DNA from 2 places in the Fusibacter sp. QWL-12 genome. Region 2 is predicted to be linked to the other one. Evidence: riboswitches for the same ligand, from Rfam matches in the RefSeq annotation. Region 2 holds a riboswitch; the other holds the start of a gene.
The links. A riboswitch is a leader RNA that binds a small molecule or an ion and turns the genes downstream of it on or off. The one in region 2 is predicted to bind FMN.
Positions count from the first base shown of each region.

Region 1: linked by a shared signal. The riboswitch ahead of AC4PID_RS06050 (ECF transporter S component) and the one ahead of ribD (bifunctional diaminohydroxyphosphoribosylaminopyrimidine deaminase/5-amino-6-(5-phosphoribosylamino)uracil reductase RibD) in region 2 are both predicted to bind FMN.

Region 1 covers NZ_CM178745.1:1,163,539-1,178,404, forward strand. The annotation lists gene AC4PID_RS06035 (heme NO-binding domain-containing protein) at 1-1,810, shown strand, start outside; gene AC4PID_RS06040 (MATE family efflux transporter) at 1,888-3,249, opposite strand; gene AC4PID_RS06045 (FAD-dependent oxidoreductase) at 3,501-5,525, shown strand; gene AC4PID_RS06050 (ECF transporter S component) at 5,628-6,227, opposite strand; FMN riboswitch at 6,374-6,488, opposite strand; gene AC4PID_RS06055 (MATE family efflux transporter) at 6,532-7,914, opposite strand; gene AC4PID_RS06060 (cupin domain-containing protein) at 8,091-8,438, shown strand; gene uvsE (UV DNA damage repair endonuclease UvsE) at 8,605-9,873, opposite strand; gene purD (phosphoribosylamine--glycine ligase) at 10,089-11,345, opposite strand; gene purH (bifunctional phosphoribosylaminoimidazolecarboxamide formyltransferase/IMP cyclohydrolase) at 11,358-12,899, opposite strand; gene purN (phosphoribosylglycinamide formyltransferase) at 12,939-13,544, opposite strand; gene purM (phosphoribosylformylglycinamidine cyclo-ligase) at 13,532-14,572, opposite strand; gene purF (amidophosphoribosyltransferase) at 14,610-14,866, opposite strand, start outside.
Region 2 covers NZ_CM178745.1:1,889,069-1,903,934, reverse strand. The annotation lists gene AC4PID_RS09320 (sensor domain-containing diguanylate cyclase) at 1-752, shown strand, start outside; gene AC4PID_RS09315 (HAD family hydrolase) at 827-1,486, opposite strand; gene ribH (6,7-dimethyl-8-ribityllumazine synthase) at 1,488-1,949, opposite strand; gene AC4PID_RS09305 (bifunctional 3,4-dihydroxy-2-butanone-4-phosphate synthase/GTP cyclohydrolase II) at 1,946-3,154, opposite strand; gene AC4PID_RS09300 (riboflavin synthase) at 3,164-3,805, opposite strand; gene ribD (bifunctional diaminohydroxyphosphoribosylaminopyrimidine deaminase/5-amino-6-(5-phosphoribosylamino)uracil reductase RibD) at 3,786-4,913, opposite strand; FMN riboswitch at 5,117-5,231, opposite strand; gene AC4PID_RS09290 (4Fe-4S binding protein) at 5,285-5,779, opposite strand; gene AC4PID_RS09285 (GGDEF domain-containing protein) at 5,880-7,043, opposite strand; gene AC4PID_RS09280 (LDCC motif putative metal-binding protein) at 7,249-7,386, opposite strand; gene AC4PID_RS09275 (sensor histidine kinase) at 7,399-8,796, opposite strand; gene AC4PID_RS09270 (response regulator transcription factor) at 8,793-9,497, opposite strand; gene AC4PID_RS09265 (urease accessory protein UreH domain-containing protein) at 9,524-11,356, opposite strand; gene AC4PID_RS09260 (SDR family NAD(P)-dependent oxidoreductase) at 11,478-12,281, shown strand; gene AC4PID_RS09255 (DUF2200 domain-containing protein) at 12,360-12,710, opposite strand; gene AC4PID_RS09250 (hypothetical protein) at 13,062-13,391, shown strand; gene AC4PID_RS09245 (V-type ATPase subunit) at 13,401-14,429, shown strand; gene AC4PID_RS09240 (V-type ATP synthase subunit I) at 14,435-14,866, shown strand, end outside.

The DNA of each region.
Region 1 (14,866 bases), 730 kb from region 2:
AGGAACTGTCGTCAATATTTGGCTTAACACCATCGTTACCATCTATGGTGAAAAAACTAAAAATGATATTTTGACAAAAGAAGGGTGGAATCCGCACAAACTAATTACACCCTTAGAAGAAATTGAAGATGCAAAAATTATGAGTTTAATGGCTGCGTTTGCAAGACACGAAGGTTTATCGACTGAAGAACTTTGGAAAAAACTTGGTCAAAACAACATCGCATCATTTTATAAATGGTTTCCATCTTTCTTTGACAAATCATCAGCAATGGGCTTTTTAGGTATGATGGATAAAATCCATACACAGCTTACAAAGATGATTCCAGGTGCAAAACCACCTAGATTGATTCCAGATGAACTTGATCCAAAAAATATGGTAATCACTTACAAGTCCAAACGTGGTCTTCAAGCTTATTTGATGGGATTAATAGAAGGCGTTGGCAAGCATTTTAATGAAAAAATTGATGCTAAAATTATCGATCAGAAAATTGATTCTGATGGTACACATGTGGTTAAAATTCACTTGGCATTTGAAAAAACGCCAAAGCAAGTGCGTTCTTACGGATTTTCTAAATTTATATCACTAGGCTTCTTAAAATCACCTTCTCTTAAAATTATAATTTTCCCAACTTTGCTATCCTTGTTGGCAGTTATCATTTTAAATGGATTAGAAAATATCCCACTTTTAATTGCTACGCCTGTTGTCGTCTTCCTAGGTGGTTTGTTAAATGCCAATTCAGTTCACAAGCCAATTAAAGATTTATCAACTGAGTTTGAAAAAATTAAAGCGCTTGAGCTTTCTGAGGATTTAATCGTACGAACTGGCGACCAATTTGAATCAACCTATAAGGGATTAACATCTGCTAAGGAAAGCTTAAGAGAAGAAATCACTTATATCAAAGGTGGTCTCGATGACCTTTACTCATTTACTGGTAAATTCTCGACTGTCGCTAAAAATTTAAGTGAAGTATCAGATTTAATTGCAAGTGCAGTTCAAGAAGTTGCGGAGGGTGCAACACATCAAGCAACAGAAACTGAAAGCTCTGTCAGCATCCTGTCTGATAACATCGAGATCTTAAATACCATCAGTAAAAGAGAACTTGAAGGTAAAGAAAGCCTTGAGTCAGCAGTACAGCAAATTGAAGTTTCATTTAATGACCTCGAAGATGTCTCTAAAAAATTAAACGGTGTTAAAGATAAATTTGCAGAAGTAAATGCGCAAGGTAATGAACTTAGTGAAAAAGTTTCGGATATCATCACAATTGTAAGTACTGTTGAAAGTATCGCAGAGCAAACGAACCTACTCGCGCTTAACGCATCTATCGAAGCTGCAAGAGCAGGCGAAATGGGTAGAGGTTTCAGCGTTGTCGCAGAAGAAATTCGAAAGCTAGCAGAAGACTCAAAGCAAGCTGTTAATACCATCAACAGTAGCTTAAAGCTCTTTACACAAGGCGTTAATAGCATGGTTCAGCAAGTTAACGATCAGTTCAAAGAGCTTGAAAACGGAACTAAGACTATGGAAAACGTAACCGATGAAAGTAAGCATGCTTCAAGTAGAATCAAAAGTGTATCTACTTCCATTTCTGAGATTTCTAAGCAACTCTCAGAAGAAACTGCTAAAATCAATCGCGTATTTGAGAACATGCATACACTTGCAGCTATCGCAGAAGAAAACTCTGCAACATCGCAGGAAATGAGTGCAAACGTTACAAACTTCTCTTCAGAGATCATTTCATTAACGTCAAATATCAGCGAGCTAGAAAAAGTAGTTCTCTTCTTAAAAGATGAGTTAAAACGCTATAAAATCTAATCACATAAAATTAGGGAGTCCCATTATGGCGACTCCCTTTTTATATGCGTAATATGATTTAAAGAACCCTTACTTAATTAAACGATTTTGGGCTTTTGATAAATGTTGGTTCTAAGATATAAGAATCCGTTGAGAATCAGTCTTACAGACATATCTATACCAATTGCCAAGAAGATGATATTTACCGACCAATTAAACACATATGCTGCCGTTAATGCAATAGGTACTCGTACCATGTACAGACCAACAAACGCGGCATACATCGGCATTTTTGTGTAGCCCGCACCTCTTAAAGCACCACCTAATACGCCTGCAATATTTTGAGGCACTTGTGCCAGACCGCACACCAATAAGTAAAAGCTCCCAATCTCAATCAGCTTTGCATCAGGTGTCATAAATCCCAGTAAGACGGTTGGGAAGGCGACTAACATACCACCACCAATCATAGATATTATGATGGCTCCTAATAAGATCTCCTTCAAATACTTTTTTGCGACCTCAGGCTGCTTAGCACCTAAATAGCGTCCAATAAACGCCGTCGCTGCTATTTGAAATCCCGCAGCAGGCATGTATGCGACACTCTCTGCCTGTAATCCAAGCTGATAGGCTGCATACGGATCTTCCCCATAGGTTAGAATTGCTCTAATAAGCAGAATAGAACTCAGTTGCCAAAACAGAGATTCAATTGCACTTGGCACACCAGTATTATAAACAGAAGTCATAATATCTTTACTGAAATTAAAGAATGCCTTTATCCTTACACCTGATAATATGCCAGATTTTCTTAAAGTTAAGTACAAAGCGAAAATCGCAGCTACAAATTGCGACAGTGCAAGTCCATATGCAGCTCCCATAAGTCCTAACTCAGGCATACCAAACAACCCATATACCAAAACAGCACCAAACAAAGCGTTTAGGACGTTCATAAGGCCACTGATCATCATAGGCGTTTTAGCGTCCCCTTTGCCTTGAAGTCCTCCTGATATGATTAGGACGATTCCAAGGAACGGCATACCACATCCCACTACTCGAAGAACCTTTATACCCGTTTCAAGCAAGCTGCCTTTTGCACCAAACAATGTACCTAACCAAAACTGTGGTACGATTAGCATAGAGGATAAAAACAACATTGAAATTAAAAAAATTGATCCTATGGTTTGAGATAATGCACGTCTGATTCTATCTGGATTGTTTGCGCCATAGGCTTGTGCAACGACAACTTGAACACCAATTGCGATTCCCTTGTAAACTGCCCAGATAATCCCTCTTACCCGTGTACTCAGACCCATAGCCCCGATGGACTCAGATCCAAGGTCACCTATTAGCTTCATCGAAACGATGCCCACTAACATTTCTAGGATACTTGAAATCAAAATGGGTATTAAGAAAGTTAGGATTTGCCATCTTATTTTTTTCTGTTCTTCCGTCATCAATCGCATCAGTCACCTCGATATTTCGTGCCCCTTAATAGTTTAGCAAATCCATACCAACAAGCAAGCTTTATTTATTATTGCAATAAAAAGATTTTTTTTTTCGGTTTCTTAAATATTTGTTCATTTTTTATAGATTGACATTAGAAATAAATGCCTATAAAATGAAATAGACCCCCTAGGTAGGGGGGTGTTTGTAAAATTACGGAACGCTCTTTATTATGAGGTTCCCCTATTTAATACATTATAAGAGGTGAAAAATGGAGAAAATCGTTATTATTGGTGGTGTCGCTGCAGGCGCTACAGCAGCAGCTAAAGCGAGAAGACTTTCAGCAGACGCTCAAATTACTATTTTAGAAGCAGGCGCTGATATTTCTTTTGCAAACTGTGGGCTTCCTTACTATATCGGTGGCGATATTAAGAACAGATCAAAATTGATCCTACAAAGTCCAGAAAGTTTTAAAGAACAATACAACACAGATGTGCACATCTTCACTGCTGCAACTGAAATTGACAGAGCAAACAAAGTCGTTCATACTTTAAATGCTAAAACTGGCGAAAAAAGAAGCTTTGAGTATACGAAACTTATCTTAGCACAAGGTGGCAAGCCGATTGCACCACCACTTCCCGGTGCAGATCAAGATCATGTTTTCCAACTTTGGACTCTAGACGATATGGATCGAATCAACTCATTTATTACAGATAAAAATCCTAAAACGGCAGTTGTTGTTGGAGGCGGATTTATCGGTCTTGAAATGACTGAAGCACTTGCTAAAAGAGGGATGAAGGTTTCTGTTATCGAAATGATGCCACATGTTATGGGAATCATGGAAGCTGAAATCGCTGGATTTATTCAAGAAGAGTTAATGGCATATGGCGTTTCATTATATACAAACAAAGCTTTAGCTGAAGTTGGCAAATCAAATGTCATCTTGAAAGATGGTACAACCGTAGAAGCGGATATGGTTTTAATGTCAATCGGCGTTAGACCTACCTTAAAGCTTGCTCAAGAATCAGGTTTAGCTCTTGGTGAAGCTGGCGGATTACTGGTTGATTCAACTTTAAAAACAAGCGATGACAGTATCTATGCTGCTGGGGATATGATTGAACTCGAGCACAGAGTTCTTGGCAAAAAGGTAAGAATTCCATTAGCAGGACCTGCAAACAGACAAGGCAGAATTGCTGCTGAAAATGCATTTGGTAAGAAACACGAGTATAAAGGTAGTATCGGTACATCAATTGTAAGAGTATTTGAAGCAGTTGCTGGTACAACTGGTTTATCTCTTAAAGCTGCAAGAGCTGAGGGAATTAACGCAGATGCCATCGTCGTTCATAAAGAGCACCATACTTCTTATTATCCTGGTGCTGAAATGGTAACCGTCCTCGTCGTATACGATAAAGAAACAGGTACCATCATTGGCGGACAAACCGCTGGTTATGAAGGCGCAGATAGAAGACTTGACGTTTTAGCGACAGCGATCGCTTCTAAGCTTACAGTATCTGATTTGTCAGATGTTGATTTTGCATACTCACCACCACTTGGCAATGCAAATGATGCAATCAATATGGCATCTTATGTTGCTGAAAACAGAATGTCAGGTTTCTCACCTGCTTTGACAATTAGTGAATTAGACGCTTTCCTAGAGGGTAAAAAAGCAACTTGGATCGATTTGAGAGATGTTTTCTCATATGAAAAGGCACATGTTGAAAGCGCTATCAACCTACCATTAGAAGTATTATCTAGCTCTCTTGCAACACTCGATCCAAACAGCTTAATTTTACTTTATGATCAAACTGGTAAGAAAGGTCATCAAGCCCTTAGAACACTCGTTGGTGCTGGATTCACAAACGTCATCAACGTAAGCGGTGGTTTCATCAGTCTCTCAAATTATGTTAGAGCTTTATCACCTGCAAACTTTGAACTCAAACTGCCAGCTCCTGAAACGAAGACGCTTGGTGAAGCAGCTGAAAACGCAACCGTTGAAAATGAAGCAGTCGTCGTTGAAACGAAAAAGGAAGCAACAAACGAACCGATCATTATCGACGTAAGAACAGAAGAAGAGTTTGCTTATGGTGCTTATCCTGGAGCAATCAACATTCCTCTTGATGAGCTCGAATCTCAAGTTGATGATTTGGGTAGTTCAGATCGTCAAATCACACTCTATTGTGCCTCTGGAGCAAGAAGTGCTTATGCCGTTCAAATTCTTAAAGCTTATGGCTTTACTAACTTAGAAAATGGTGGCGGACTCGCTAGAATGATGGCAAATCTAAGAAGAAACGCTTAAATCCATTTGCTTTAACAAAACAGTATAAGTCTTAAAAAAAGAAAAGCCTGGCTAAATCTCCATTTTGGAATTTAGACAGGCTTTATTATTGTTTTCTACTGATTACATCCCTTTGTGAAGGATTGGTGATAAGTGTTTATAAAGAATTAAAGTTAAAACGGAAAGAACTGCACCTTTAAATAAGTTAAAAGGTAAAATGCCAAGTAAAACCAAATCCCATACCGAATTAATATTATGGTTTACAGCAGTACCCATTCCTACGATTGCATCTATTGGCATGAAAGCTGTATAAAATGGAATTAAGACGAAGTAGTTAGCAAGTGCACCGGTTATTGCCATTGCAATTGTACCTATAGCCAAACCGATAATCGCTGATTTTTTTGATTTATTTTTTTTGTAGATGAGTGCTGCTGGAACGATGATTGCAGAACCGATTACAAAATTAGCAAGTTCGCCAACACCACCGGTTGTCGTTTGTAATAAGTGCAAAATATTTTTAACTGCTTCAATTGCAACACCCGCAAATGGTCCAAGTGCAAAAGCGCCAATTAATGCTGGTAAATCACTCACATCAATTTTTAAAAATGCTGGGAAAATCGGAATTAATAATTCAAGTTGCATTAATACAAATGCGATTACACTTAACATTGCTACTTTTGTCATTGTTGATACATTGAGTTTCTTTTTAGTTGTTGTCACCATTTCTAAAACCTCCTAATGATTGTCGTCGGATTACCGACCAATTGTGTGTGGGGCTTCAGGGTATTTGTTTGCTGTTTAAAGCAGTGCTTATAAAAAAAATACCCCTAAAGCTAGACTTCAGGGGTAAATGCATACACATCAAACATAAACCTCTTCTTCCATCCAGACTATAACTGTCGGCTCTGGAATTACACCAGATCAACCTTTCGGTTCGCGGGCTTTACCGCCGGTGGGGACTTACACCCCGCCCTGAAGATTCTTTATACTTAGAGTATAAACAACTCGATTCAATTTGTCAACGACTTCACACAGCAAATTCATCCACCAAAGATTTCTTTTGCTTAATAATTTTATGCTGCCAGCGCCCTGTACTGTATATCCCTAGGCCAATTAAACACGTGATTAGGTTGGAGAGTATCATCGCCCACCAGATCGAATCCGGCCCAAAGCCATCCAAATGACTGAGGGCAAATACCATTGGAATTCTCAAGCCCCATAATCTACCCATCATTAAAATCATCGCAGATACGGTATGACCAGAGCCTTGGAATGTTCCCACTAAAATTTGAAAGAAACCCATCAACGGAATAGAGTATATGATCATTTTAAGGTAATTCGTTCCGCTGATGATCACTTCAGGATCATTGCTGAAAGCAGAAACGATTTGTCTTGAAAAAGGAAGCATAATCAAGCCACCGATCACTAAAAAAGCGGTTGATAAATACGTGCTATTTCGAACTGCTAGCTTTGCTCTACCAACATTGTCCGCTCCTAAGTTTTGACCCACTATCGTGGCCAGTGCGCTACCAATCCCCATGGCGGGCATCATGATCAATGAACTGATTCTATTACCAACTGCAAACGCAGTAAGTGTAATGTCTCCGAAAGAAACTAGAAATACGTTCAATATCGTGAAGCCAAAAGCCGTAGTTGCTTGACCCGCAGATGATGGAAAGCCTATGCTGATGATCTTTGACAAAATTTCTTTGTTATATTTCAGATGTGAAAACGTCAATTGCAGGCTTTGTTTTGAGCTAAACGTTGTAATAATGCCGTACACCGCAAAAATACCCGTCGCAATTACAGTTGCAAGCGCTGCACCCTGAACTCCCATATCGAGAACAAATATAAAAATCGGATCTAATATAATATTTGTCCCAACTGACAGAGCACCAATAATCAGAGGAGATACTGTATCTCCCTGCCCTTGTTTAATTGCATTATACGCATTGAGTAAAAATGTTGCCGGCATACCTAAAAACATGATACTCAAATAAGCATATGAGTTGTCATACAGCTCACCTGTCGCTCCCATTGCCTTAATGATCATCGGCGCAAAGAAAAAACCAACAATTCCGGATACAATGGATAAACCTAACATTAAAAATATCGCTTGACCAGCCGTTTGCTTTGCCTTTTCCTGCATGTGCGCTCCAATATACTGCGCAATAATCGAAGAAGTTGCAACGGCCATACCAATCCCAAAAGACATGATTAAAAAGATTAACGGCCATACGAACTGAATGCCTGCAACGGCATTTCCTGGAATTTTTGAAACAAAATAAGTATCTGTTAAGTTGTAAATGGTATGAATAAAGTTATTGAGCATAATCGGAAGTGATAAAGTTAAAATCACTTTTTTCATATCCCCTTTAAGTATCATTTCTCTCTTCTGCAAAAAATCCATACTGCCCCCTATTTATGTGCTAAAACCATTATAGCATTTATTTTTTCGCCACTCAAATATTTCGAGTCACAAAATATTTACAGTTTCTTATAAGTTAATGCCCTAAAGTGTGCGTGGTAGAACAAATAAATGGTATAATAAAAATAGAGAGTTGAACTTAAATCAAGGAGGCAGATATGATTGTCGGAAATTTTAATGAACTATTAGCATCTGAAATTACAAGTCCTGAAGCAAAGAATGCGGCTATGAAAGTACTCGTTTCACCAAAAGAAGGTTGGGACGGTTACGTAATGCGTGTAATAGAGCTAGAAAATGAAGGTTACTCCCCAAAACATCAACACAATTGGCCACATATTAATTATGTTATTGAGGGCAATGGTACCTTGTTAATTGGAGATACTTTACACGAACTCAAACCAGGTAGCTATGCATATGTACCAGCAAATACACTTCATCAATTTTCAAATGTCGGTAAAGGTATGTTGAAATTTATCTGCATCGTACCTGAAGAAGGGCATAAATAAGCGTACATTAAAAATCGTAATATTTAAAGCCAATCTAAAAGGGCAGTTATAACACCTCTTCTTGTACTGGACTTCTCCACTACCTGAGGCGTTATAACTGCCCTTAATAATTACCATTGTAGACATCTAAATCACCAATACATAAGATTTGTCGTTCAAGAATGCCTTAAAGATAAAAATACAAACTATCTATTAAATAATGAATTTTGTATTTAAATGCCAGCTTCAATAAAAAACGCTTTAACAGCTCTATCTGATGTTCAAAATCAGCTTCTGAAGACTCTATTCGAGCAACTTGTTTTTCGTATTGTTTAACTTCTTTAGCATCAGCGACCTCTCTAAAATACCCCCAGACATGTTGAAACGCGTTGATTGATCTTCCATATTCTAAAGGCGTTCTCTGAGCGTTTTCTATCCATTTGTAAAATATAATTGCTGGATAACCAGTCTTATCCTTTAACAAGCTTCTGATTTCATTATAAATCTTAGGAGACCTTTCAAGGACATAGTACTTATACTTTTCCCATTCTTTCTCCAAAGTGCTAATTTTATTATATTCTGATAAAACATAGATACATTTCAAAGCAGACAGATTCTTATCTTTCACCTCTAGCATGATATCTGGTTTCACATCACCCAAATTTGCGATAAAGTTTAAAAACGCATCTATATAAATGGTATCCGTATGCGCACCCAGTCGTTTGTTTTCTGCTTGTTGAGAATAGTGAATTTTAGGCTTGCCATCCATCTGTCGCCAAGTGTGAGCCGCTCGATCGATCCATATCCGATCCGGCACATTTGAATCTGACGGGTTAACCCAGTTGTGCAGATTATCATATACAACTGGTATTTCAAGTGCCTCACCCAGTTCAAGCACATCAGAAATCGTATACAGCCTGTCGTCATTTTCGATAATCAGCCTTCTTTTTATCGAATTTGATAGCGTCTTATAAACCCTTTTAAATCGTTCCTTTGCCTTTATTTTGTCACCATAAACCCCACCAATGTGCAGAATAATCTTATGGGAAGCGGGAACGCCTAGCGCATCTAAAAATCTCGCATGATATTCGAGGTCTATGATCGCTCTTTTTACGACATCTTCATCCGGTGAGTTCAAAACGGTATACTGCCCAGGGTGCATAGAAACTCTAAGATCTTCGTTTAAAATAAAATCACCAATTTCTTTTAGCTCGGTCTCAAAAATCAACCACCACTTCAGTTGATTGACTGGACTTGAGCCAAAAGGTATAATATCCGAGCTAATTCTCATCATTCGAATACCATGCTGAACATCGTAGTTTAGCATCCTTTTTAGCACATCTAAATTATGACGTATTAAAGCTATAAGATGATCTTCTGTTGCATTCTTCTGTGTACAACTCTTAAGCGCGGTATCTCTAACGCCGACGGTGAGGCAGGCATATCCTATTCTCATTTTTGATCTCCTATACAGATTTTTCTATGGTCAAAGACTTGATACGAGGGTGCCATGTCTCGTCAATATTAAGGATATGAAAAAGCCTGCATTCACAGCGTATTTTATACGTAAGAAGGCAGGCTTTTAAAATTAACGCAACTATTGGCGTTTGTCGTTAAGCTGACCTGTCGAAGAAACCTTCAACAGTTAATTCATACCACAATCTATAGGGTTTAAAACTTAGCAATATCCGTTCTATAGCTCATTTTATCAAACTGAATCTTTGATACATTTTGATAAGCGAGTGTTCTTGCAGCATTAAGTGTTTTCGCTTTTGCAGTCACGCCTAAAACTCTTCCACCGTTTGTCACGACATTCCCCTCAGAATCGAATTTTGTTCCACAGTGATAAACCACTACCGATTCGGACATCGATTTGAGACCTGAGATCACTTTATTTTTCTCATAATCTGCTGGATAGCCACCAGAAGCCATTATGACGCAAACTGCTGATTCTTCTGTCCAACTGAGTTCTACCTGTGAAAGACGTTTTTCTAATACAGCATCGATCACATCTAAAAGATCATTTTCCATACGACATAGCGTTACTTCCGTTTCAGGATCGCCCATACGTACATTGTATTCTAGTACATTAATCGCATCACCATCTATCATAATACCGACAAAAAGAATCCCTTTAAAGTCGATATCATCCTTTTTAATACCAGTGATAAACGGGTTGAGAATCTCATTTTGTATACGATCCATTAGTGGTGCATCAATGATCTGACTTGGAGAATAAGTGCCCATTCCCCCAGTATTTAAGCCTTCATCACCATCCATTGCTTTCTTGTAGTCCTGTGCAGGTGCCATTGGTAAAATCGTGTTACCATCCACAAAGCAAAGAATAGAGGCTTCAATCCCCTTTAAGAATGCTTCAATGACGACTTTGGTACCAGAGTTACCAAATATCTTATGTTCCATCATCTCTGAAAGTGCCATTTCAGCTTCTTCCTTTGTTCCCGCTATGATAACACCTTTACCAGCAGCAAGACCATCTGCTTTTATCACCACAGGATAAGTGAATCGATTCAAAGCCTCTAGTGCAGATGTATAATCCACATGGGTTTCCGACTTAGCTGTTGGGATTTTGTGTCTTTGTAAAAACGCTTTTGTAAAATCTTTACTACCTTCAAACTGAGATGCATATCTTTTGGGACCAAAAATCCTCAGTCCCTCAGCTTCAAACAGATCCACGATTCCCATAACGAGAGGTAGTTCAGGCCCAACAATGGTCAAATCTATCTTTTCAGTCACCGCGTATGAAAGCAAACCTTCTAAATTATCTACTGCTAAAGGGACACAGGTAGCGATATCGGCCATCCCCGCATTTCCTGGCGCAACAAACAATTCTGGTTTCCTTTCACTTTGGCTTAATTTATACGCAATTGCGTGTTCACGCCCACCGCTGCCAATAATCAATATCTTCATTACGACCTCCGATTAGTGCTTAAAGTGTCTCATTCCAGTGAAAACCATTGTCATACCGTATTTGTTTGCTTCTTCGATAACTTCTTGGTCTCTGACCGAGCCACCAGGTTGAATAATCGCTGAGATGCCTGCTTCTGCAGCTGCTTTTATCGCATCTGCAAATGGGAAAAACGCATCAGATGCTAAAACAGCACCCTTCACCGGGAAGTTAGATTGGCGAATGGCATTTTCAGTTGCCCAAACTCGGCTAACTTGACCTTGTCCGATCCCTAAGGTTTGACCATCGCGTGTAATGGCAATTGCATTCGATTTCGCATGCTTAACTACTTTCCATGCAAAAGTCAATTCTTCTATTTCTTTTTTCGTTGGAATTCTATCGGTTACCACTTGGAGTTCACCTTCAAATAAGCTATGATCCACTTCTTGAACCAATAACCCACCAAGTGTCTTTTTCATATCCAGTTGATTGGCCGTCTTTTCCATCATTGATGCCAATTTTAAAATGCGTAGATTCTTCTTTTTCATAAGAACTTCCAATGCATCTTCATCAAAATCAGGTGCAATAACGATTTCTAAGAACGTTTCATTCATTTTTTCCGCCGTCTGTACATCGACTTTTCTATTGAGAGCGACGATACCACCGAAGATCGATACCGGATCACAGTCGTACGCTTTCGTGTAAGCATGTAACAAGTCAAAGCCTGTTCCTACGCCACAAGGACTAGAATGCTTCACTGCGACCACTGCTGGTTTTTCCCCAAACTCTTTGACAAGTGCAAGTGCACCATCAACATCATTGATATTGTTAAACGAAAGTTCTTTACCATGAAGCTGAACTGCTTCAGATAAGGTGCCTTTCGTATCGAGAACTTCTTTGTAAAAAGATGCTTTTTGATGTGGGTTTTCACCATATCTTAAATCTTGGGCTTTTTCATAGGTGACTGTAAATGTCTTTGTAAAAGGTGTCTTATTCGCATGCTTCATCAAATACTCAGCAATCATCGCATCATAGTATGCCGTGTGCTGAAAAACCTTAAGTGCCAAATCGTATTTCATTTCATAAGGAACTTCACCCTCTGATCGTATCGCATCAACTACAGCTGTATAATCCTCAGGGTCAATTACAACCACCACATCTCTGTGGTTTTTTGCTGCAGATCTCAGCATCGTCGGACCACCGATATCGATATTTTCAACAGCATCTTCAAAAGCAACGTTTGGCTTTTGAACCGTCTGCTTAAAAGGGTATAAGTTAATGATGACATAGTCTATCGTACCAATGCCCAACTTTTCAAGCTGCGACATATGATCTTCACTATCGCGGATGGCTAAGATGCCACCGTGTACAACTGGATGAAGGGTTTTTACTCTACCGTCTAAACACTCTTCGAAACCTGTTATTTCACTGATGTTTTTTACTGGTATACCCGCATTTTTAATACTTTGTTCAGTACCACCAGTTGAAACCAGCTCTATTCCTAATTCATGAAAAGCGCTAGCCAATTCAACGATACCTGTTTTATCCGAAACGCTTAACAAAGCTCTTTTTTTCATTACTTTCACCTTTTCTCGCCACAAGGCTGAATTTAATAGCTAATTTCCAATTAAAACAACACCATCTTGAATGTCTTTAACCGTCTTGACTATAAGTCGGTGTTCCTCTCTTAACACTCTCTGAGCCAAGGTTTCTGGCGTATCACCTACTTTGACCTCAATCTGAGCTTGATAGATGATGCGACCAGTATCCACGCCATTATCCACAAAATGTGTTGTCGCACCACTGTATTTTTCACCTGCTGCTATAACCGCTTCGTGTACCTTAGCACCATAGTATCCTTGACCACCATACTTAGGTAGTAGTGAAGGATGTATATTGATGATCCTTCCTTTAAAAGCTTCGATAAAGCTTTCATCAAGAATTGCTAAATAGCCCGCAAGGACGATTAAATCGACATTGTAATGCTTCAACAACTGAAGCATGTGCATGGTTCTCTCTTTCGTATCTGGAAAATTACCAAGTCCAAAGTAGTGCGCATCTATGCCATATTTCTCAGCACGTTTTAAACCAAACGCCTCTTTTCTGTTGGCAATCACACACTTTATTGAGGTTTGATTCAATTCATCCTGAAGCGCATCGATAATGGCTTGCAAATTTGATCCACCACCTGAAACCAATACCGCTATATTTAAGCGTTCCATAAAGTTACGCCCTTTTCTCCTTCAATTACTTCACCGATAATCGAAACCGTCTCACCTTGCTCTGATAGCAATTGAACCGTTTTATCGACATCATTTGCGTCAACGATTACGATAAAGCCTACACCCATATTAAAGGTGCCATATAAGTCTTCTCGATCGATGTTACCTACTTTTTCGATATAATCAAAGATTGCAGGTTTTGACCAAGAATCCAACTTGATTTTTGCGTTTTGACCCTCAGAAAGCACACGCGGAATATTTTCATAGAAGCCGCCTCCTGTCATGTGAACCATACCTTTAATATTCACCTCTGACAAAAGCTTCAATATTGGTTTCACATAGATTTTAGTTGGCTCTATCAGTGCCTTTCCTAATGTCGTATTCAATTCAGGAATAAATGTATCAACGGATAATCCCAATTGATCAAAGAAAAGTTTTCTAACGAGTGAGTAACCATTTGAATGAATGCCACTCGACTTAAGACCAAGGATGACATCGCCTGGTTTTATGCTCGCACCTGTGATGATTTTCTCCTCATCGACGACGCCTACAGCAAAACCAGCCATATCGTACTCACCTTCACCGTAAAAACCTGGCATTTCAGCAGTTTCCCCACCTAATAAAGGCATTGCAGCGAGCTTACAACCGTCTGTAATCCCTTTGACGATTTGCTCGGCGCTTTCTGCATTGAGCTTACCAGTTGCTAGATAATCTAAAAAGAAAAGCGGCATAGCCCCTTGGCAAAGGATATCATTAACACACATCGCTACCAAGTCTTGACCCACGGTATCATGTTTGTCCATCATAAAAGCAAGCTTTAATTTTGTACCAACACCATCTGTTCCAGCAACCAAAACTGGACTTTTGTAGCTACCACTTAGTCGTAACAAACCACCAAAGTTTCCTAGATCGCCAATAACATCGCCATTATAAGTCTCTTTAACGTGCTTTTTCATTAGTTCCACTGCTCTAGCGCCTTCTTTGACGTCTACTCCAGAAGCTGCATAGGTTAATTTATCTTTTGACATCGTCTTAACATCCTCTTTTCACTATAATCGTTGGCGTTTATTCAAACATAAATTTATTTGCTTCTTCAGGCACTTCCATTGGATAGTCGCCATCAAAGCAAGCGGTACAGAGTCCACATGGTTTAAAATCGATGGATTTTTTCAGACCAGCGTCACTTAAAAATGCCAAACTATCTGCGCCAATCATCTCACAAATCTCATCTATCGTATGGATTGCACCGATTAATTGCTGTCTATTGGGCGTATCGATTCCGAAATAGCAAGGGTGCTTAACTGGTGGCGAGCTCACTCTTA
Region 2 (14,866 bases):
AAAAGCTAGGGACACGATTCATTTATCTCGCAGTGTTTTTAGTCTTTTTAATCCTTAGCTTTTTTGCTGTTTTACTAAATGTGTCTTTTGAACGTGTTGTCATTCGACGTCTTTTAGAGCTCAATGGACAAATTGCCTTTATTAGAAAATCTAGAAGCACCAAAGAAAGGCTTAATTCCAAAGGCTATGATGAGATTGGTGAACTCGGTGAAAACATCAATCTGATGCTGGAGGAAATCGACGAAATTCATACTGAGCTCTCTAAACTCGCCGCATACGATGATATGACTGGGGTTTATAACAGACGGATCGGTTTAGATATTTTGGACGGTTTAATTAAGAGTTTTAAAAATAACGAAGCCACCTTTTCTGTTATTTATCTTGATATTGATAACTTAAAGCTTGTGAATGATCAATTTGGTCACTCGTCTGGTGATGAAATGATTACTGATGCAATCAAACTCGTACTTGATGCCATACCAGATCCTAGATATGTTATACGATTGGGTGGTGATGAGTTCTTAATCATCTTAAAGAACCACAATTTAGAGAAAGCTAAATCTGTTGAAGCTCTGATTATTGACGCCATTGATCAGTTTAACAAAACCTCACACAAGGTTTATAGTTTGAGCTTTAGCATGGGTGTCATCGAATATGAAAAAACCATGCAGCTTGAAGAGATACTAGAGCTTGCAGACAAAGAGATGTATCTTTCAAAAGAGAAAAAACGGTCGAAAATTTTAAATAAGTAATGAAAGATCAAAAAGAGCTAAAATAACGACTTTTAAATGTGTTATTTTAGCTCTTTAATTTTGTGATACTAAGCTTAAAAATAATCTAAAAGTTCACCAATGTCATGTATTAAAGCATTGGCAGCCTTTAGTTCCTCCAGCTCACCATACCCATACAAACAGCCTATGGAAAACAACTGGTTGGCACTTGCCGCATCGATGTCTGCTTTTCTATCTCCAATAAATGCTGCGATTTTTGCTTTTGAATCTTCTTGATTAAGATCCTCAACCAACTTTAATATCTCTTCCTTAGGCAAATAACCGTATGTCTCCGCTGCAATAAAGGCATCAAAATAACGATCAAGTTGAAAGGCTTTTACGACTGCATCTCGATAGCTTTCCTTACAGTTGCTGAGAATCTTCAGGCGATATCCCTTTTGCTTAAGCTTTTGCAATACCGCCTCAGTGCCTACATATAAGCGTCCTTCACCCATTTCAATCGCCTGTGACATAAGCTGACCAATCCACTGAGAAGCTTCTTTTTTAAGTTCCGGCTCTAATTCAGACATAAACTTTTCCCACATCTCCGGTGGTGAATACCCCAGCCAAACAGATGCTTCCTCCAAACTTAATCGTCTTTCCGGCAAAGCTACTCTGCCTCTAAGCATATCATAAGCCGCTTGTAATGCTTTTTGATAAATTAAGGCTGTTTCATGCAAAGTCCCATCAAAATCAAAATAGATAATCTTGTCCATGTTACTCGACTAAGGCAAGGAAATTTGCCATTTCGATAGCGGTCATCGCAGCATCCGCACCTTTATTACCAGCCTTGGTCCCCGCTCTTTCGATGGCCTGTTCAATGGTATCTGTCGTTAATACGCCAAATATCACTGGTAGATTTTGATCTAAAGAAACCTGCGCAACGCCTTTAGCGACTTCATTTGAAACAAACTCAAAATGTGGTGTCGCACCTCGAATGACAGCACCCAGACAGATAATAGCATCGTACTTGTTCGTCATAGCCAGTCTTTTTGCTGCAAGAGGGATTTCATAAGCGCCTGGTACCCACGCCACATCGATTGCATCCACATCTACACCATGTCGGATGAGCGTATCCTTTGCACCTTCAAGAAGTTTACTCCCAATAAACTCGTTGAATCTGCCAACGATAATTCCAAATTTTTTCCCAGTTCCTATTAAATTCGCACTAAATATCATATTTTGTTCTCCTCCATGTTATATAGATGTTGCATCTTATCCTGCTTGGTTTTTAAATACTTGAAGTTCTTATCATTGTGAGACATAACGATTGGAACGCGACCAACCACTTCAAGTCCATGACCTTCTATGCCAGTTAATTTCAACGGATTATTGGTCATTAGCTCAATTTTACGTAAACCCAAATTGTATAAAATTTGTGCACCAATGCCATAATCTCTTAGATCCTCGGCAAATCCCAATGCCAGGTTTGCTTCCACAGTATCAAGTCCTTGATCCTGAAGGGCGTATGCTCTTATTTTGTTCAGTAGGCCTATTCCTCTTCCCTCCTGACGCATGTAGAGCAGCACACCTTTACCTTTTTTTTCGATGGCTTCAAGTGCGTGAGCTAATTGATCACCACAGTCACATCTTAATGAACCAAACGCATCTCCTGTAAGGCACTCTGAATGTACACGAACCATTACGACATCATCTGGACCTATCTCTCCTTTAACTAAAGCAACATGGTGCTCATGCGTCAAAAGATTCTCATATCCTACCATTGTGAACTCACCATATTTCGTCGGCATTTTGGCAGCAGAAATCTGTCTTACATGAGATTCAGTTCGTTTTCTATATTCGATTAAATCCTTAATCGTCACCATAATTAACTGATGCTTATCGCAGAATTTCACTAAATCTGGAACGCGAGCCATCGTGCCATCGTCGTTCATGATTTCACAGATGACACCAGCTGGCTCCAGTCCTGCAAGTCTTGCAAAATCAACTGCAGCTTCGGTATGTCCAGCTCTTCTTAGCACGCCACCTTCTTTTGCATGAAGTGGAAAAATGTGTCCTGGCCTCGTAAAATCAGCTGGTTTGCTATTTTGATCTAGAAGCGCTCTTAACGTTTCAGAACGCTCATAGGCAGATATGCCTGTGGTTGAAGTTTTAACATCCACAGAAACTGTAAATCCAGTTGCTTTTGGATCTGTATTGTTGACGACCATTGGATGGAGATCAAGACGCTCGATAGCCTCTGTAACCATAGGTGCACAGATAAGCCCTCTACCATGTGTCGCCATAAAGTTGACCGCTTGTGGTGTGACATGTTCCATCGCCATCAATAAATCGCCTTCATTCTCTCTATCCTCATCGTCTACGACAACGATCATTTTTCCCAACTTAATTTGGGCAATTGCTTCTTCTATTTTGCTAAACATAATGATCTCCTATAAAAAACCTGTTCTACTTAAAAAGTCCATGTCTACACTTGATGTTTGTGACGATTTACCTAACAGTCTTTCAACATATTTTCCAATTACATCACTTTCAATGTTCACAACGTCACCTGTTTTTAAAAATGATAGTGTTGTCATTTTCGACGTGTGTGGAATGATAGAGACGACGACACTATCATGGTTCAGCTTTTGTATGGTCAGACTAATCCCATCTACAGCTATGGAGCCTTTTTCAATCATCCGAGCAATTAATGCCTCGTTTATCATAATCGTGTAAAGAGTTGCATTTCCGTGCTTCTGAACATTTGAAATCCTACCGATTGCATCGACATGTCCAGTTACAAGATGTCCATCCAATCTATCTTTCAAGGTCATTGCACGTTCTAAATTAACCCTACTGCCGATACTTAATAAATTTAGGTTCGTCGATGCAAAGGTAATCGGCATGACATCTGTGGTATATTGATTGCCCATAATCGCAGTAACCGTTAGGCAGACCCCATTTGTAGAGATACTGTCGCCCACTTTTATAAAAGATGCAATTTCTGGCGCTTCAATGGTTAATATGGCACTCTCAGAGGTCTTTTTTATGCTGTTTACCCTTCCCATCGTTTCAATCAGCCCTGTGAACATGATTGACCACCTTTCCTTTAATGCATAGATCTGTTCCAGACATTTCATAATTTAAATCAACCAATTCTATTGCCTCTGATATGTTTTCGATGCCAATACCCGATACTGGTGACTTAGCAGCTTCTCCACCGAAAATTTTAGGAGCAATAAAAAATAATACTTCATCTACATTGCCGCTTCTTAATAAGCTATCGTTTAGTGTACCGCCACCTTCAAGTAAGATACTGCAGATGTTTAGCTCACCTAAGCGTTTCATCATTGCATCCATGCAAACTTTATCCTGATTACAGCCTTTGGCATTATTTTGATTAACAATTTCGACTTTTATAGCTGCACGTAATAACGCGTCTCTTTTTTTAGCTTCAATTTGATCCGTGGTCACTAAAATGGTTTTATAATCTCTCGCAGTCTTTACGATCTGAGAGTCTAGTGGCAATTTACCTTTTGAATCGACGATAATGCGAATAGGATGTGACGGCGTCTCGTAGATACGAGTGTTCAGCATCGGATCATCTGATAAAACCGTACCGATCCCAACCATAATCGCATGAAAATCCTGTCTCAGTTCATGCACCTTATTCCTCGAAGCTTCGCATGTTATCCACTGACTCTTACCTGTCTTAGTGGCTATTTTTCCGTCTAGAGTCATCGCCGATTTCAGTAAGACATAAGGTTTTTGAGTTTCTACGAGCTTTATAAATCCTGGATTCAATTCTCGACACTGGGCTTCAAGTACGTTTAAAGTCACCTCAATCCCATTACTTCTTAGTTTTTCAATGCTTTTCCCAGCCACCTTTGGATTGGGGTCAACCATGCCAATGACAACTCTTTTAAAGCCCTGTCTGATGATTTCATCTACACAAGGGGGTGTCTTGCCGTAGTGAAAGCAAGGTTCTAATGTGACGTAAAGTGTGGCAGCTTCACATGATTCACTTGCTGAACGAATGGCGATGATTTCTGCATGTGGCTCACCATATCTTTGATGATAGCCTTCGCCAATTTTGCGGTTATCCTTTACAATAACCGCCCCTACCTTGGGGTTTGGATTGACATGTCCACTGCCTAGCCGCGCTAAAGCAATGGCTTGATTCATCCAATTTTGATCCATTTTAACCTCCTTATTAATTAATATTGAGGTCTTCAGGTATAATTCATAAAACACATTAAATAAGTTCTCGGATAATAAAATCTCAACTTTTGATGAGCTATGCAACTCTTTAAGGATAAAAAAAGGCTCTGAAAGTATAAAAATACCTTCAGAGCCATGCTCATCGAAAAAAGTACAGACCAAAAAAATAGATAGCCTACCGATACACTCTTCTCCCATCCAGACTATACTGTCGGTCTTGGAATTACACCAAGTCAGCCGTTAGGCTCGCGGACTATCACCGCCGGTCGGGAATTACACCCTGCCCTGAAGATTATTCAATTCATCGTTAGGATAACACATCGATATATATTTGTCAAAGTTAAGATTTATTAATTTTTAATGGTAAAATCCAAGCTGTTATTTGGACATGAGGTTACACAAGCCATGCATTTAGAACAGCTATAAGCTGTACTAGAATCCTTCTTATCAGCTTTATATAGGCTCATCTCTGGATTGATCGAGGAAATGTAACAAGCTTTATCACAAAGACCGCATGAGGTACAGGTGCTTTTATTTCTTCGAATTCTAAAGAGTGAAAATTTATTTAAAAACCCTTGTATCCATGCCACAGGACACCCTAATTTATAATAATTATACATTTGTACTTTGGTTTGTTCTGACGACATATTTTTAGTCATAAACTCCATCATTAGCCCTATTGGACACATCCATTTGCAAAATACCTTACCCAATAAAGCACCGAGGATAATGCCTACACCAAGAATGATTAAAATGCCCTTGGGATGCGCCAAAAACAAGTAAAGTGTAATGCCACCAAAAAGATATTGAAAACTCCTTCTATACTTCGCCAATCGTTTCACCATAACTTTATGCCTCCTAAAATTTAGACCCCCTGTACAGGGGGTCTAAATCAGTATAGCATGTTTTTAAGTTCATTTAAATCAAAAAAAATACTTTAGATTACTAAAACCACTCCACTCTGTTTCTTCCGTTTTCTTTCGCAGAATAAAGCGCTTGATCCGCATTTTTAAATGCATTTGTAAACGATAACTCCGAAGTATCTAGAACTTGAGTGATTCCAGAGCTCACAGTCATTGTAATCGCTTTTCCATCAACATAAATTTCGGCTTGTTCTATTCTGAGTCGTAATCCTTCCATTAATTCATGACTGGATACCTTATCTTTTTCGGTAAATAAGAATACGAACTCCTCTCCACCCCATCTGGCATAGATAGCGTCCTCTTGTATACTTTTTCTTATTAGATCAGCAACTTGTTCTAAGACGAGATCACCTGTTTTGTGACCATACTGATCATTGATGGTTTTAAAGTGATCGATGTCCATAATACCAAGGAAGATAGCACTTTTAGAAAGCGAGGTTACATTTATCACGTTCTCTTTTAGAATAGTTTCAAAATATCTACGATTATAAAGCCCGGTTAAAAAATCATAATTTGAAATGTATTCTAATTTTTTATTAATTTCCTCTAAGACCATATTTTTAACGATATGATCCAAGTGATTTTCGTAGGTGATTTTAGAAATAAATAATACGCATAGATAAAACATCGTTCCATTAACGAATACATCCATGAGCATATTTGTATCCTCTTGAAAGTAAAAGCTAAGCGTTAAAAACAGAACCTGTGGTATGGTGTAGACGATAAAATTATTCGGTGATTTAATTAATACGGCTATCCCAACTACGATAAAAATCGTAATATACGATGTGAAGTTGCCCAGTGTGAGTTGGTCTAGTACACCTATAAAGGCCATCCATATCATGCCAGATAATACGATTGCTTCTGATAGATAATTATACAATCGACTGGTAAGCTTGTTTTTAAAACGGTTTAATAAAACCAGTACCGTCAGGCTCGTCATAAGAATAAGAGAATGAAATACTAGATAAAGCAAACTAATGTTATAATCACCCGACTGGCTCATAATATTAGGAATATCGTTAAAAATGATTAACATCAGCTCTAAAAAAGCAGTTAATATACTGAAAATCAACAACCTTTTATTATTTGTCCTGATTAATTCTATCTTTACTTGATTTTGTTGCTCTGGGCTTAACTCATTTAATTCTCTTATAGATTCATTGCTAAATATGCGTTTGAACATTTGAGCCTCATTTCAGTGAAAGTTTTTAATATCCATCTAATAGATTTAACCCAATTTATTATAACATAATCAATTTCTTTAGCTAAAATAAAAATCCTAAGGCATCGAACCTTCAGATTTTACATCAAGTTCCTTGCTGCTAAATAAAAAAGGAGCTATGATTTAGCTCCTCAACACCTATCGGTATGCTTCTAGTTTACTTTGATTAAGACTGTTTTGGTTGGTCTGAATTTGCCTGTTTCAGTTCACAACAGTTTATGCCACCCTCACCATAGTTTGTTTTATTTTGTTCGGCAAGTGATTCTAAAAAATGTTGCCATGAAGCTTTGATTTTCTTAAACATGATGCACTCCTTTCAAATCGTTTTAAGCGGTAGTCTTACAATAAACCGACTGCCAAGACTTGACTCGCTTTCAACCTCTATGCTACCACCATGTGCTAATACGATTGATTTCGCAATGGTCAAACCTATTCCAGCGCCACCTGTTCGTCGATTTCTGGATTTATCTGTCCTATAAAACCTTTCAAATATATAGGGCAAATCTGCTTCTGAAATACCAATTCCAGAGTCGGCTACTTCTAAAACTGCTTCTTTTTCTGTTTTGATGATAGAACAACTTATGCTTCCACCTTCTGGCGTATAATGAATCGCATTAGACACTAAATTTACGATAACTTGGTAGATGCGATCTTTATCAATAGGTGCAATTACAGAAGTACCAGTAATAGTAAAGTCAATCTGCTTTTTTCGTGTTTCAATCTCGAAATTATACTTAATGGTATTCAGTATCTCAAATAAATCTTCATTGGTCCTAGTGAGTTTAAGGTTGTCCACTTCTATTTTAGATAGACTTTCAAGATCAGAAACAAGTCCTGTGATTCTCCCTATTTCCTCGTAACAGCTTCTCAACCGATCTTCTGTTGGCTCCCAAACGCCTTCAATCATCGCTTCTAAATGTGAAGAAACAGTCGTTAGAGGGGTTCTTAATTCATGTGCAACATCAGTTGTAAGCTGCTTTCTTAACTTCTCCTGTTGCTCTAATGAAGAGGCCATTTGATTCATCGTCGTAACCAACACTTTAAGCTCATCACTATCAGGAATATCTTCCTCCATTACTTTGTACTGGCCTTTCGATATTAACTTTGCGGTTTCAACTGTATTTAAAATCGGTTTTATCATTTTTTGAGAAATCAATCGACTTGTAATCATAGCTCCGACCAAAGCAATTAAACCAACAACGAAAAAAATCGTATTGAGCGCTTTTAAAAAATTCAAATCATTTTCCGTATAAAAATACGGCCCATAAAATGTAATCTCAACATTTCCAATAGCTGAATTGTCATAATTTAGCGGAAACGATTTTGTAACAAACCCGCCTTCAAAAAAAGGTTTACTGGACTTCATTCTAGATTCAATTGCTTGCATAACCTCTGTCATAAGTGCCATATCGTGATTTTCTGCATCCCAAACAAGATTGTGTTTGCTGTCAAATAACCGGATGATATAGCCTTCATATAATGCATACATGCCAAGTCCATGAATATAATCGTCATTCCAAGACTGAAACAGAGGTTGATACTGGCTTTCCAAATGGGTTACAATTTCTTCAGATCTTGCAGATTGTTCTTTTTGAGCGTATTTTTCAAACTCTTTATTGATAAACACATTGGCAACAACGCTAATCAAAACGATACTCAAAAGAACAATACCTGTAATGGTAACCGTTAGTTCTTTCTTTAATCCACCCTTCACTTTTCACCGCCAAATCTATAACCTAGACCATATATGGTCTTAATATAAAAGGGTTCCTTGGGGTTTTTTTCGATTTTTTGCCTCAAGTTTTTTATATGTGTATCAATTACTCGATCATAGCTGTCAAAGTCATCTCCAAATACCGCATCGATCAATTGCTCTCTTGTAAAAACGCGATTGGGTTGATCGAGCATCGTCATTAATATTCGCAGTTCACTTACCGTTAAGTTGATCAGTTCATGATTAATTCTTACTGTTTTGTTGGTTAAATCCACCATTAGATAATCGTCTTGCCAAACCGTAGGTTTTAAAAGAAGTCTACTCAAATCAAATCTTCTAAGTACAGTTTCTATCCGAACCTGTAGCTCTTTTAAGCTAAAAGGTTTAACCATATAGTCGTCTGCACCTGTTTTAAGGCCATCTATGATAGCAGCCTCATGTGATTTAGCTGAAAGCATAATAATTGGGGTTAATCGAACGCGCTCATTTTTTGATTCCCGAATGCTTTGACATACTTCTTCACCACTGATATCAGGTAACATCAAATCAAGAACAACTAGATCAATTTGTCCTGAGTTAATAATGCTTAGTGCCTCTGAGCCATTTGTCGCAACCTTAACTTGATAGCCTTTACTCACTAAATAGGACTCAACTACATCCAATATTTTATTTTCATCATCTACAATTAAGATTTCTGCCATAATTATGACTCCTCATAGAATAAGGTTTAATGACAAGACGCGCCTGAATTAGACTGATATGTTTCTTCTGGATAAATGAGTGTTTCAAACTGATTTATCTCGTTTTTCAGCGTCTCAACATCAAGTGTTTCTAAATCATCTACAACCTTAATATACCCAAAATATTGACTGGTAGCATTTGTGAATTCAAAATCTTGATCCGGATATAGCATTAACAAGTTTTCACCAGATTTTATCTTTAATTTAGTCGCATACTTTGGTACTCTGAGCTCAAAATCACCTGTTTCTGTCTGTTGATTATCAATCGTCCATCTCGTTTCGATGTCTTTCTGAATGACTATGACAGCTGGCGAAAATCCATCATCTGTCAGTGTGATTTTAACCTCTTGATATAACTTGTTGTCTTCAGTTGCTTTAATACCAGCAATTTCTAACTCATTTGTTGGAATTTGATACCCCGCTGGCTTTGGCGGTTCTGGCACTGGTGTTGTATCTCCGATTACTGCATCTGATCCAGGTGCAACCACTCTTATGGTTCCAGATACCATTCCCATCCAACACGTATAATTATAGACACCTGTTTGTTCTGGACTAAAACGGACTTCATTAATACCAGTTTTTAAAGTAACCTCTAAATTATATTCTCTAATAAAAAATCGATTATTACAACTGTTAACCGTACCTTCAGGTGCGATAATTTTCCAAACAACTGGTTTTCCAGCTTCAACTGTAATTTCAGGATAACTTCTTGTATTTAGTGTACTTTCAATAAGCTGTGGAGAAAGTGTATCATCTATAGCAAAGGTTTCAGATGGCTCTGATTGAGCAAAGCTCACGCTATTTAAACCTGAAAGCGCTATTCCTTGACTGAACATAGATAGTCCCATAACCACAACCAGCATCGCTCCGACAGCAACCGCTTTTTGAGCAAATTTTTTGCTCATATAAGCACTGGTGACACTTAAAATAAACATAAGCGGTACTGTTCCAAGGCTGAACATCAGCATTGCAAATGCACCTTTAATTGGACTTCCTGTTGATAATGCATAGAGCTGCATCGCCTGAAGAGGACCACATGGCATTAAACCATTTAGAAGACCGACTAAAAGTGGACTACTTTTACCAGTTGGTTTTAATTTTCGAATAAAGTCAGGCACCTTCGGTACAAATTTTCTAAAAAATGGGAATACATCTAATAGGTTCATCCCCATGGCTATCATTAAAAATCCAACGAAGATTTTTATAACGCCTTGCAAAGTGAGAGAAAAATCCAGTACAGATCCAAGACCACCAACGACGAATCCAACCGCAGTATAGGACGCTACACGACCAAAGTTATATAAGAAAGCTGGACGTAAAGCCACATTTTTTTTAAAGATACCCTTCGATTCACTTTCCCCTATATTTGTATCAATTTGAATGTTTTGTGATAGATTAATGCCACCACACATGGCGATACAATGTACAGAGGTAAATACCCCGACGATAAACAGCATGCCATAATTCATTGAGTTTGTAACCAACTGATTGGGCGAGAGTAAGTTTAAAAGTCCAAATCTTTGTATGACGAAATACATAAGTCCAATACTGATTAATACTTCTATGGATCGATTGACACTATCCATACTACTGGCTTTATTATTATCAATTTCATAACCAGCATCAATAATTACCTGATTGATTCTACTCTCATCCGTCATGGTTTGATTATAGACTACAGATGCACTGCTTTTCTTGAAATCTACTGTTGCTTCGATAATTCCTGGATGTTTAAGTAACTCTTTTTGAATTTTATTCTGACACTGCACACATGTCATGCCACTGATCTTTATACGATATTGCTTCTGGTATTCGTCCATCCGAATCCTCCTACAGTTAATCTCATTATCATTATAGGATAAGAATTTGTGGTTATTATGTGGATTCATCTGTTTATAATTAGGGTTTTGGGATATTTAGTGTTTAAAAGGAGGGAAATATTTGCTCGTAAAAGGAAAAACCATCGTAATAACGGGTGCAAGCGGCGGTGTAGGTACTGAACTCGTTAAAGAACTACTTACTAGAGAGGCAAAGGTAATCGCCATAAGTAGAAACATCAAGGGACTTGAAGCCTTTAAGCAAACTTCTAAATATGGTAATCAGCTAATCATTTATTCTGTTGATGTCTCTAGTAAAGAGGCCGTTTCAAATGCAGTATCTCAGATCTTACAGGATGGGCATGTAGTTGATGGTCTAATCAATAATGCAGGTATCATACAACCCTTCATTGATGTAAATGATTTGGATTGGGAAAAAATTGATCAAGTTATGCACGTCAATTTCTATGGTCAGCTCTACTTTATAAAAGCTTTACTTCCCGAGCTTCTAAAAAGACCTGAAGCACATATTGTCAACGTTTCAAGTATGGGGGGCTTTTTACCAGTTCCTGGACAGGTAGTATATGGTGCATCTAAAGCTGCAGTTAGGCTATTAACCGAAGGCTTATACGCTGAACTAAAAGATACAAACATTGGCGTTTCAGTGGTTATGCCTGGCGGTATCAATACCGACATAGCAAGGCATTCTGGTGTAGAAGTTGGTGCTGGAGCAACTGATAGCGCTGCTGCAAAGATATTGCTCAGCCCAAATAAAGCTGCAACCCTAATCATAAAAGCAATGGAAAAAAACAAGCTGTCAATGAAGCTTAGCAAAGATAGTAACGTCTTCTTTTTTCTCTATAAACACTTTCCTAAATTTGCAATTCATACAATCACAAAATTTATGGCTTCTAATAAAACACATTAAAAAAAGCTCTCCATTTGTCGTTACCAGTGTTAGACAAATGTAGAGCTTTTAATCTATTTGATACCTTTTCATTCTACCTTATTTTCTAAGAATTTTCTCCATTGCCTTGCCTTTAGCCAGCTCATCTATCAGTTTGTCTAGATATCTAATTTCTCTCATCGTATCGTCTTCAATATCCTCGACGCGTACACCACAAACGACGCCTTTTATCAGTCCTCTTGAAGCATTCATCTCGGGTGCCTCTTTAAAAAAATCTTCAAATGTGACCGCAGTGTCGATTACTTTTTTTAATCCCACTTCATCATATCCTGTTAACCAAAAAATAATTTCATCTACTTCTGCTTTGGTTCTTCCTTTTCTTTCAGCCTTTGTAATATACAGTGGATATACGCCACCAAAGCTGGATTTTGTAACATCAAATTTTGCCATCTGCTTCTCCTTTTTTTCATTTATCTCATATCTGCTCAAATCCACATTCTTTGAACATGTTTGCTGTACTGCTATATAAAAAAACTCGATGTTTTTAATATACCCAAGAAAGAAATTATTCTTCACTTGTACTAAATTTTGTACGCAAATTCATAAAATTTGCACAATTCTGTAAAATCAGGTTTATAATTAAGGTAGAAACTTATATTAGACATTAAATTTTTACCGTCAAGAACATTATAACTGATTTTATTTATTTAACATAAATATTGGGTAGTTATAATGATATCTTCCGAGATAATTAATTTTACAGGATTTGAAATTTACATTAAAGATTAGAAGGTGATCAAATTGGATGATATTTTAGTTGAATCCGTATTAAAACGAATTATTGAGATTGACGAAAGCACCGATCAAACAATTGAACAGCTCCAAGCAGAAATAAAAGATCGAGAGAAAAAGCTCAAGGATATTCGGCGCAATATTGAAAACAATTCCAATCTCCTTCAGGCAGAGCAAGGTAAAAAGCTTTACGACCTCATCCTTTCTGAAGCAAATAAGGAGAAGGAAGAAAAAGAAACTGAGTGTAGAAGCAAACTAGAGTCGATGGATCAGCTGTACGAATCTGGTAAGGAAGCACTGATTAAGGATGCGCTTAGCAAATTAAATCTACAGCGTTAGGAGGCTATTGTGGACAAAGTTGGCACACATGCAGCCGCTATCGCGAAGGCAAAAGCCATTATGGGTCGGCTGCTAACGGATCATCATTATAAAGAGCTTCTCAAGCTTGAGACCTTTCAAGAGGTTATTGATTATTTGAGAAACCAAACGCATTATCATGCTGTGTTGGAGTTTACTGAGGGCGAATCCTTAGATCAAATAGAGGTTCGCATTGAAAAGTACTTCTTTAATACTTACGAAAAATTTTACCATTACTACGTCGATAACTATCGCGATTTTTTTAAAGCTTTGTTATTTCGATATGAGGTTGAGAACTTAAAACTCTACCTTAGATTATTGGCGAGGGACGATAAGATTGAAAACCTTGAAACGCACTTGATTTTTTCTTCACTTTACTCAAATTTGGATTATGCAAAACTGAGCAAAGCTACGACCATCACCGAGTTTATTGAAGGATTAAAAGACACGCTTTACTATAATCCACTGAAACAATTCATCGAGGACGACTCTTCATTAATGGTCTTCCATATGGAAATGGTGCTCGACAAACTCTATTTTGATCGACTTTACCTTGCCATCACTAAGCTGGGTAAGTACGATCGTGAAATTATGCTTGAGCTGTTAGGGATTAACATCGACATCCTCAATATTCAGTGGCTCTATAGAGGGCGACGATTCTTTGATATATCTTCAGAGGAACTTTTCAACTTTACGCTATTACATGGTAGACGCTATGATGAAAAAGCCATAAAGATGTTGTGTTATCTGCCCTTAGATGAGTTTAGAACTTTTATCTCAAGTGGCGATTACAGAGATATCTTCAGCGATAAAGAATATATGATGGAACGTGCAATGGAAAGGCACCTCTATTATGCACTCAATGATTATACAAAAAAGGCAACTTTTTCAATCGCAGTTCCCGTGGTACTACTTTTTAAATTCGAATACGAAATTAGAGATTTATTTACCATCTTGGAGGGCATTCACTACCGTTCAGAGGATGTGAAAGACTTGCTTATCCGAGAGATTGAGAGGTAATTTAAATGGCAATTAAAAAACTATCTATGGTCAATATAGTCTGTCGTAGGAACGGACTAGATGAGTTGATTCGTGACTTGATTCTCATTGGTAAATGCGAGTTCATAGATACATTTTTGGAGATCAACGAAGGTGAATTCAATATTGGTATCTCCAAAGAACATGCAGATGAAATCTTGGATATGGAGGACATCGTCCCCATTAAAGAAAACAAGGAAATCAAGCAGTACACGCAAAAACTCGAGCAGACGTTACAGGATATGAAATACGAGCCTAAAATTAAGACCAAATACATGCACGGTGAGCATCATTTCGAAAAGATTAAAAAAGAGATCGACCAACTTTGTGATGATTATGCCAGTCAAACCGAAGATATCCGGCGTCTTTCAGAAAACATCCAAACGCTTGAAGATCTAAAACCACTTGATTATATGAAA